One region of the Shewanella sp. MF05960 genome, then DNA from elsewhere that is predicted to be linked to it. Evidence: predicted binding sites of a transcription regulator. Region 1 holds the regulator's gene; the other holds the start of a gene.
What was found. The regulator MetJ, encoded in region 1, represses methionine synthesis genes. The targets are predictions, from matches to a motif close to TAGACGTCTAGACGTCTA.
Positions count from the first base shown of each region.

Region 2: the regulator MetJ is predicted to act here: its motif matches at 2,347-2,364, upstream of serA (phosphoglycerate dehydrogenase).

Region 1 covers NZ_JBOZPS010000004.1:278,227-283,173, forward strand. The annotation lists gene ACROAE_RS06080 (bifunctional aspartate kinase/homoserine dehydrogenase II) at 1-1,162, opposite strand, end outside; gene metB (cystathionine gamma-synthase) at 1,277-2,440, opposite strand; gene metJ (met regulon transcriptional regulator MetJ) at 2,651-2,965, shown strand; gene ACROAE_RS06095 (sulfite exporter TauE/SafE family protein) at 3,035-3,775, shown strand; gene ACROAE_RS06100 (c-type cytochrome) at 4,031-4,360, shown strand; gene ACROAE_RS06105 (DUF3373 domain-containing protein) at 4,512-4,947, shown strand, end outside.
Region 2 covers NZ_JBOZPS010000014.1:69,554-74,500, reverse strand. The annotation lists gene ACROAE_RS14480 (PaaI family thioesterase) at 1-304, opposite strand, end outside; gene ACROAE_RS14475 (response regulator transcription factor) at 597-1,265, opposite strand; gene ACROAE_RS14470 (DUF2238 domain-containing protein) at 1,679-2,299, opposite strand; gene serA (phosphoglycerate dehydrogenase) at 2,501-3,730, shown strand; gene ygfZ (tRNA-modifying protein YgfZ) at 3,892-4,854, shown strand.

The sequences.
Region 1 (4,947 bases):
CATCTGCACTGACTAACGCCACCAATCCAAGGTCAGTTTGTATGGCTAATTCATCAATCGCCCATTGCTCGCCATGTTTGACCAACAGTGCTTGAACCTGTTTTTGGCTTTCTAGGGTAAATGCCAGCTCAAATTTATGTTGGGCGAGTTCCCAATATGCTAATGGCGTCAGGCCTGCTTGATCTAAAATAGCCAGCAGTGGTGCAATCTCGGTGTTGAGTTTAAAGCTAAATAACACCACTTCATTGAGGTTAGTCACCACAGGTGCGCTAGCCGATGAACTCAGTGGAGCGATTAAGGTAAAGTCGGTGTGAGATGCGTAGCTTGAACGTACGGCTAAACTCACATCGGTGTTAAATAATGGCTGCAAAGTACGTGAGTGCAAAACAGGCGAGCCTAAACGCGCAAGGCGATCAGCTTCTGCTAAAGACAAGCTTTTAAGCAATTTGGCATCATTAATTTTGTTAGGGTCAGCGTTAAATACCCCTTCCACATCAGTCCAAATGGTGACACGTTCAATATCAGCCAGGCTAGCAATTAGCGTGGCGCTAAAGTCAGATCCATTACGGCCCAGCAATAAGGTATCACCATGGCGGTTAGCACAAATAAAACCGGTAATCACTAAACGCTCTTGCGGATGCAAAGCCAACAAAGCTTGCACCTTGTCACGCGACTCTTGCACTAAAATATTAGGCACTGAACCTTCGTCGGCAACCAAAATAGAACAGGCATCAACATGCGTTGCAGCCACGCCGGTTTCGCGCAGTAATGCCGCCATTAAGCGTGCAGACCAGCGTTCACCAAAACTCACAACCTGGTTTAACTGATAATCGTTGTGCTGCTCTAAAGACAACAAGCTGACTAATTGCGCTCTGTCGGTAGACAAGCGCTCACGTAAATCACGCGCCTGCTCGTTTGACAATAGTTGCTCAATTAAGGTTTGTTGGTAACTAATGAGCACTTGCAGCTCTTCTTGCCAAAGTTGACCGCTGTCGCGCAAACTGAGTAATTTATATAAGAAGTTAGTGGTTTTACCGGCAGCAGACACCACCACAAGATCATCACTGTTACCATGAGTCAGTAAAATATGGGCAACACGACGATAGCAATCAGCATCCGCTAAACTAGAACCACCAAACTTATGTAAATGACCTCGCGCCATTACGCACTCCTTAAACAACTACGACTTTTTTTATTGCGACCGCTATTTTACTTTATTTAACGAAAACTACAGCTAACATAAACGTAAATTAAGCTAATTTTACCCAAGTTCAGGCTATTTAATTGCTGCAACTGCGGCTAAACCGGCTTTAATATCAGCAACCAAATCTTCAGCATCTTCAATGCCGACAGATAGTCTCAATAAAGTGTCTTTAATACCAGCCTCTTGGCGTGCTTCTGCATCCATTGCTCTGTGGGTCATCGTGGCCGGAACGGCGACTAAACTTTCCACTCCGCCTAAACTTTCAGCAACACTGAACAATGTCAGCGCATTTAAAAATGCCACCACTTCGGCCTCGCCACCTTGCAATTCAAAACTTAACATAGCACCAAAGCCTTGTTGTTGTTTTGCCGCAATTTCGTGACCTGGATGGTCTTTTAAACCGGGATAGTACACTTTAGCAACTACGTCGCTGGCATTAAGTAGTTCTACAATCTTTTGTGCGTTACGTTGATGCTCTCGAATACGCACTGCTAGTGTGCGTAAACCGCGTAAGGTTAAGTAACTGTCAAACGCAGAACCGGTTAACCCAAGGGTATTTGACCACCAATGTAACAGTTCGCCTACTTCAGGATCTTTGGCTACAACCGCACCGCCAACCACATCGCTGTGGCCATTAATGTATTTAGTGGTTGAGTGAATAACGATGTCAGCCCCCAACAATAACGGTTGCTGTAAAATGGGTGATAAAAAGGTGTTATCTACCGCAACTAATGCCCCTACATCACGACAAGCACGGCTAATCGCTTCAATATCAACAACGCGCAGTAATGGATTTGACGGGGTTTCTAACCACACTATTTTAGGTTTTTGCGCTATCGCTTGGCTCAATGCTTGAGCATCGGTTTGGTCGACAACCACTAATTTAAATTGGCCTTTTTTAGCCAAATTGGTAAACAAGCGATAACTGCCACCATAACAGTCGTGCGGAACCACTAATAAATCATCAGGGCCGAGTAAGCTGGTCACCAATGTAATGGCCGCCATACCTGTGCATGTCACCACTCCGGTTGCACCTTGCTCAAGTTTTGCCAGCGCGTCACCTAATATGCAACGAGTAGGATTGCCTGATCGGCTGTAGTCAAATTCGCGCGGATTTTTATGGCCGTCGAACGAATAATTTGTCGATAAATAAATCGGTGGTACTACGGCTCCATGTTGTGTGTCTGATTCTATACCCTGGCGAACGGCCAATGTGGCGCTTTGATACTTAGTCATAAAGACTCCTAAAAATTCACAAACACACAAAATAGATGTCTAGACGTCCAAATTTACCTAAGAGGTTAGCGTACGTCAACCTAAATTAGACGTTTAGACGTCTAAACATAAAGAAATCTATTTGCAATCGTCACTAAATAGTAGCAATAATTTGACTAGAGATTGTAAGGGGTTAAAATCTGCCCCGTATTTATCGTTAAGGGTAAGTTAATGACTGAGTGGAATGGCGAATATATCAGCCCATATGCCGAACACGGCAAAAAGAATGAACAAGTAAAAAAGATTACAGTTTCTATCCCTTTAAAAGTATTAAAAGTACTGACAGATGAGCGTACCCGTCGCCAGATAAACAATCTGCGTCATGCGACCAACAGTGAACTGTTATGCGAGGCATTTTTGCATGCATACACAGGCCAACCATTACCTCATGACGGTGATTTATCCAAAGATGAACCGGATAGCATTCCAAGTGAAGCGAAAAAGTTAATGGATGAGATGGGTATTGAGTGGGAAGAAATGGAATAACCCACAGACTTAATCAACAGACTTTGAAGCGACCCTAATAAGAAGTCGTGATATTTTTATAGAGAACTTATGATGTCATTTATCGATCCATCTACATTGATACTGGCATCAGTTATCGTTTTTTTTGGCGCGCTAACCCAAAGCTTAATTGGCTTTGGGTTAGCCGTTGTCGCAAGCCCTCTGCTGTATATTGTGAATCCCCAACTTGTCCCTGTCCCCATAATTGTCATGGGATTTGCCATTTCGGCAATGACCTTATACCGAGAGCGCGGACACCTGCAATTTAATGGCTTGCAGTACGCCTTACTCGGGCGGATCCCCGGTGGATTTGTGGGCGCAGGATTATTACTGTTTGCCCCGCAAGCCATACTCGGCTTAATTATTGCGGCTATCGTATACATTGCTGTGATTCTGAGTGTTTACAAGATTACCGCCCCCATCAACCGTGTAAGCTTATTTATTGCTGGAGTATTCTCCGGTATTTTTGGCAACATCGCCGCGATTGGTGGCCCACCGATGGCGATTTTACTCGCCGGACAAGATGCCAGCCAATTTAGAGCGGCATTGTCAGCCTTTTTTGTGTTCAGTTCGCTGATTGCGTTAGCCATTTTAGCCGTGGTCGGTTTAGTAGAAATAAAGCATTTGTGGTTGTCACTGATGCTGCTACCGTCAGTCATTAGCGGCTATCTTGTCTCTGGTTTGTTAATCAACCACGTCGATAAAAACAAAACCCGTCTTGCCACTCTCGTGCTCTGCAGCATCAGCGCCACGGTTTTAGTGGTTAAATCAGTGATGGCATTAGCCAGCTAACCCTAAAAGCGATCTCTTTTTACATCTCAAAATATACCCTTACCCGCCTATCAAGCATCCAGCCAAATTAGCAATAGATCTGCGTCACACAAGTTCATTAGATTTTTTTCAATTAACTTTTTTTCAATTAGATTTTTCTCATGAATATGATCTACTTCAAATTAACAATACCTCTTTTTAGGTAACATTATTTACAGCAAAGCAATACAGCAATATTGCTAAGGCACAACCTATAAAAGCCCATAGAGGATAAACATGATGAACACTTATATGAAAGTTGGTATCGCAGTCGCTATTGCATTATCTCTCGGTAGCCAGGTCATGGCAGCCGATGGCGGCAACCCTAAAAAAGGTAAACACCTGTACAAAAAAGAATGTAAAGCCTGCCACAGTGCCAATAGCGAAGGTCAAGAGCTCACCCCGATGAGCAAAACCATGAGCCAATGGGATCGCTTCTTCTCGCGCGACAAACACAAAGCAAAACCTGCCGTTTTTGAGGCATTGTCTGAACAAGAACTAAAAGATATTCAACAGTTTTTGTATGACCATGCTGCCGACTCAGACCAGCCAGCAACCTGCGGCTAAGTCAGCCCAGCTGATCAACGTTTCTGAGTAAACGCCAACATCAGCCAGTAACCGAATCGAATTAAAAAATAATGAGGCTTAGCCTCAGGGAATCTGACAACCAAAATTTGCTTAATTGATTCAATATTAGGCAAATACGGGGAGAAACATCATGAGAACACTTATCTCAATACTGGTTGCTAACGCGCTCTTTATGAGTGGTGCAGCCGTAGCAACTGACACCGATGTACAAAAAATTGCCGAACTAGAAAAGCAGTTGGCCGAAATATCTGAAGATTTAGATTACTTAAACTCACGCGTTGACAAAACAGAACGTCATAGCGCATTAGACAGAATCGAAATTACCGGTGACTTCAGGACTAAAGTGCATTCATTGCACTATCAAAATGTCACTTGGAACCCCGCCATGAACGTCAACTTTTCTGACTTTGCCGCTAAAGCAATGGCCGGGGAATTTGGCGATCCAAGCAGTGCCAGCTCACCTTTAGGCCAAATGATGATGGCCAATCCTGATTTAGCCGCCGCATTCCAAAGCGGTATGCTGCAAGGCGTAATGCCGATGGTATTGGGGCAAAAGACCCAACAAG
Region 2 (4,947 bases), on a different contig from region 1:
TGCGTGAAGCTTTTAAATGGTTAGCATTAATCTCCTGGCCGACACAATAATAACGCGTAAAGTCGACCACAAAGTTTGCCGCATAACTGGCTACGGTTTCAGCTAATGCGACATTTGCGCCACCGTGCACAATCCCCAGCGGGTTATGCACCGATGGATTTGCCGGCATCGTCGCCACCATATAATCATCACCAATTTCAGTGATTTTAATGCCTAATGTTTGCATTAATGTACCTTTACCCTGCATCCCAGCATCTAAGCGAGCGCAATCTTCAAGGGTAACGTTGCTAAACCAAATACTCATAATTACAGTCCATTTTTATTGTTATCGATTCAGTCGACTTCAAGAGTCTACTTTTTCATTTCAGTTTTATCATTGTGCTTTTCTCTGTTTACTCTGACACTTGAGTATAAATAATTCAAAGAAAAACACCCAAAATACAAAAAAGGAGCCGAAGCTCCTTATACCAATTCCATGCCAGTCAATGTGACAATATTCTCTAACTCACTAAATAACTCACTAACTCACTAAATAACTCACTAACTCACTAACTCACTAACTCACTCACTAACTCACTAAATAACTCACTAACTCACTAACTCACTAACTCACAATGACTTTGATAGGTTTGCGCCCATCGCAGTAATTCGACACGATTACGCGACTCTGTCTTCCTAAAAATAGATGACACATGCGCCTTTACCGTATGTTCGCTTATGCATAACCGCTGAGCGATTTCTTTATTACGCGCACCACTCGAAACTAGCTGGATAATCGTCCGCTCACGATTAGTGAGTCGTTGCATCATGGCTTCGGTTTCTTCTGGCAATTCGGTATTGGTGTCGAGCTGTTTTACAAGGCGTCTGAATATTTTACTAATCAGTGGTCTGTCGTACCACAATTCATCAGACACCATTTTTCTGAGGCCAGTTAACATCAAGTCCATACGCTGATCGCTATACAATAACCCGCGTACGCCCAGTAATAATGCAGACTCTTGGTCTAATGACCCGCGTTCGACTTGGTATAATGCAACAGGAACATGATTAACTAAACGCGACGCAAGTAAAGGAATACCTTTTGCGTCTAGTGCTGCACCTTTTTGTGAAATGAGATAAAAGTTATTGGCATTTTTATCAAGTTCAAGCTCGGCCGCATGCTTGACAATACGGGTTTTCAAGCCGATTGATTCAGCTAAAATAGCCAAATGACATGGTGCTGCGATTTGATGTAAAAACACCAACTCATCGATATTAGAACTCATCACTCTTCTCCCTGAAAAGCTAATTTTGCTCATTGATACATGAGCACATCCTAAGCGCCATTCTATACGTAAAAGAAACGCATTGACTAGCATTAAGACTTAGGAAAGCAAACAATCTGTTTTACATTTAATACTTTAGAGCAATAGCACTAAAGTTATCATCACAACAGTTTAGTGACCTCTAGCAACTCTATACGCTTGGTTAGGCTGGCAATACAGGCAAAAGCTCAATGGCTAGGCCTCTTGTCTTATACACTAATAATAGCTAATTTTTGTTAGTACAAAGGACTATTATGTCAATCTAAAGTATTAATAGTTCGTTAGACTGACATTCGTTACCGTTTTACACTACCAAAAGCTAACAATAGCAGCGGTTATGTCGTAATAACATCAACCGCCTTGCGACAGTTCGCTCAATTGACGGGCTGGCTTTGCGCCATAATGTGCTTTATTTGTTTATTGTGCACTGGCGTCAACACTAACAACGCAACAATGCCACCGATTAAGGCTAAAAACATATCGGACTGGGTGTCCCAGACATAACCTTGAGTACCTAAAAACGCCTCGGCATTTTCGCCTGTTGCCGCGGCAACCCACCATTCAATCAGTTCATAAAAAGCCGAAAATGCCAGTACGAAACACACCGCTAAAAATTGGCACCAGGCACCAATTTGCATCACCTGCTTACGAATAAATATCTCACGCGCCAAAATAACCGGAATAAAGCCTTGGGCAAAGTGCCCCACTTTATCGTAATTGTTACGCTCGCTCCCCATGACCTGCGCTAGCCAGTCAAACCAAGGGACTTCTGCGTAAGTGAACCTTGCGCCAACCAGTAATACACAACAATGAACTAAAATAAGCCCATAAGCTAAAGACGTTAGCGGAAAACGTTTACGACTAAAAAAGAGTATAGGTAAGGCAATTAAGGCGGGGATGGCTTCTAGCCACCATGTAAACATATCTTTGGGGTCGCTCACCGACCACAACAATACCAACAGGTAAATCGCTATCCATATTACGCGCATTTTCATCCTAATTTCCTCATCTGCGATATTGTTCTAAATTTAAAATATTACTTTAGCCATCTAGCCCTCCACAAGCCATAAAAAAAGTGCTACTTTGGGATGGCGTTGGAAGTCCGCATTTATATCACAACTATAAGTACATGCATTAACACTAATAGTCTATGTATTAGCATAAGCACCATTTAATGATGAGAGGGTACCCATATCATGGCGAAACACTCGCTTGACAAGGATAAAATTAAAATCCTGCTGTTGGAAGGCGTCCACCAAACTGCGGTTGATGTACTGGAACGTGCAGGTTATACCAATATTGAATATCACAAAGCCTCACTCGGCGAAGAGGCGTTACTCGCCTCCATTAAAGATGCTCACTTTGTTGGATTACGTTCGCGCACTCAACTCACTGCAGAAGTGTTACACCATGCAGAAAAGCTAGTCGCTGTTGGCTGTTTTTGTATCGGCACTAACCAGGTTGACTTATCTACCGCTGAACAACTGGGTATCCCGGTTTTCAACGCACCGTTTTCCAATACGCGTAGCGTAGCCGAATTAGTCATTGGCGAAATTATTATGCTAATGCGTGGCATTCCACAACGTAATGCAATTTCACACCGTGGTGGTTGGTTAAAGAGCGCCAACGGCAGTGTTGAAGTGCGCGGTAAAACCTTAGGTGTGATTGGTTATGGTCATATTGGTACGCAGTTGGGCATTTTGGCTGAAACCTTAGGCATGAGAGTGATTTTCTTTGATATCGAAGATAAATTGCCACTGGGTAACGCGTCACAAATTCATTCGATGGACGAATTACTCGCCCAAGCCGATGTTGTGAGCTTACACGTACCTGAAACGCCTCAAACCAAGAATATGTTTGCTAAAGCTGAGTTTGCCAAAATGCGTCAAGGCAGCTTCTTTATCAACGCATCTCGCGGCACTGTGGTAGAAATTGACGATCTCGCGCAAGCGTTAACTTCAGAGTATTTAGCCGGTGCAGCGATTGACGTATTCCCTGTTGAACCAAAATCAAATGACGATGAATTTGTGTCGCCATTACGTGGTTTAGACAATGTGTTACTGACACCGCATATTGGTGGTAGCACCGCTGAAGCACAAGAAAACATTGGTATTGAAGTCGCGGGTAAGTTAGTTAAATACTCAGATAACGGTTCGACCTTGTCTGCTGTTAACTTCCCTGAAGTGTCTCTTGCACAGCACCGTGGTACCTCGCGCTTATTGCATATTCACCAAAACCGTCCTGGCGTGTTGATTAAAATCAACCAGGCGTTTTCTGAAAAAGGCATCAACATTGCTGCTCAGTACTTACAAACCACCGCTGAAATCGGTTACGTGGTAATGGAAGTCGACTCAGATCAAGCTGAAGAAGCCTTAGTTGAACTTAAATCAATTGAAGGCACGATTCGTGCTCGCGTATTGTTTTAATCAACTCATAACTCATTCGTGAATGGCTAACTGCCCATAAAAGCTACCTTGCCCACAAGGTAGCTTTTTTTATTAGCTTTAAACCTCTGCCCTCTGTTGAGTATGGTATTAATCCGTTACACTTCAAAACATATCGTCTTATTCTTTCGTTAGGGATCGTTATGACCATTTCAGCAAGCCAACCCGATTGGGATTTCATTGCCACCTCTCCAGCATTAATGTTATCGCGTTTGTCTCACATGGGATTAATCGAAGTCACTGGAGAACAAGGTCGCAGCTTTATTCATGGCCAGGTGACAACCGACATTACCTCGTTAACCGCTGATCAATGGAAATGGGGCGCTCACTGCGATCCTAAAGGTAAAATGTTAGCCAGCTTCCGTACATTTGCCATTGCAGACAGCTTGTTTATGTTAATGCCGACATCGACTCTTGAACTTGATTTACCGCAACTCAAAAAATACGCGGTATTCAGTAAAGCTGAGCTCGCCGATGTCAGCAACCAATATCAAATGATTGGCGTGGCAGGCAGCGAAGCACAGGCATTTATAACGCAACAATTTGGCGATATCACAGCTGCTTTAACCATAGTAGACGGCGGTGCGGTACTGCGTGATGGCGAACGTTTCATTGTGATTATTACTGATGAAAAAGCGCCTGCGTTAATCAATGCATCACAACAAACATTAGTGGATGCTAGCGCGTGGCAGGCATTAGAAATCAAAGCAGGTTACCCTAATATTGATGCAAGCCATTCAGGCCAATACGTTGCACAAATGTGTAACTTACAAGCCATTGATGGCATCAGCTTTAACAAAGGCTGTTACATGGGCCAAGAAACCATCGCCAGAATGAAATATCGCGGTGGCAACAAACGCGCTCTGTACATATTGTCAGGCACCACCAGCCAAACCATTAATACTGACACCCAATTAGAAATCGCCTTAGAAGATGGTTTCCGCCGTGGGGGCAATATTATTGAGTGTGTTCAACAAGGCGATAAAGTCCTTCTTACTGCCGTATTGCCCAACGATACCGAAAATAATGCGCAGCTGCGTATCGCTGACGATGAAAGCTCGCAATTGACCATTATTGAATTACCTTATTCATTAGTCGATGCTTAATTAAATCAGAGAGTTAATTATTAAAGCGAACCCTAGGTTCGCTTTTTTATTTTTGAACACTCACGCAATATTTGACGTATATTGTTGTTATTA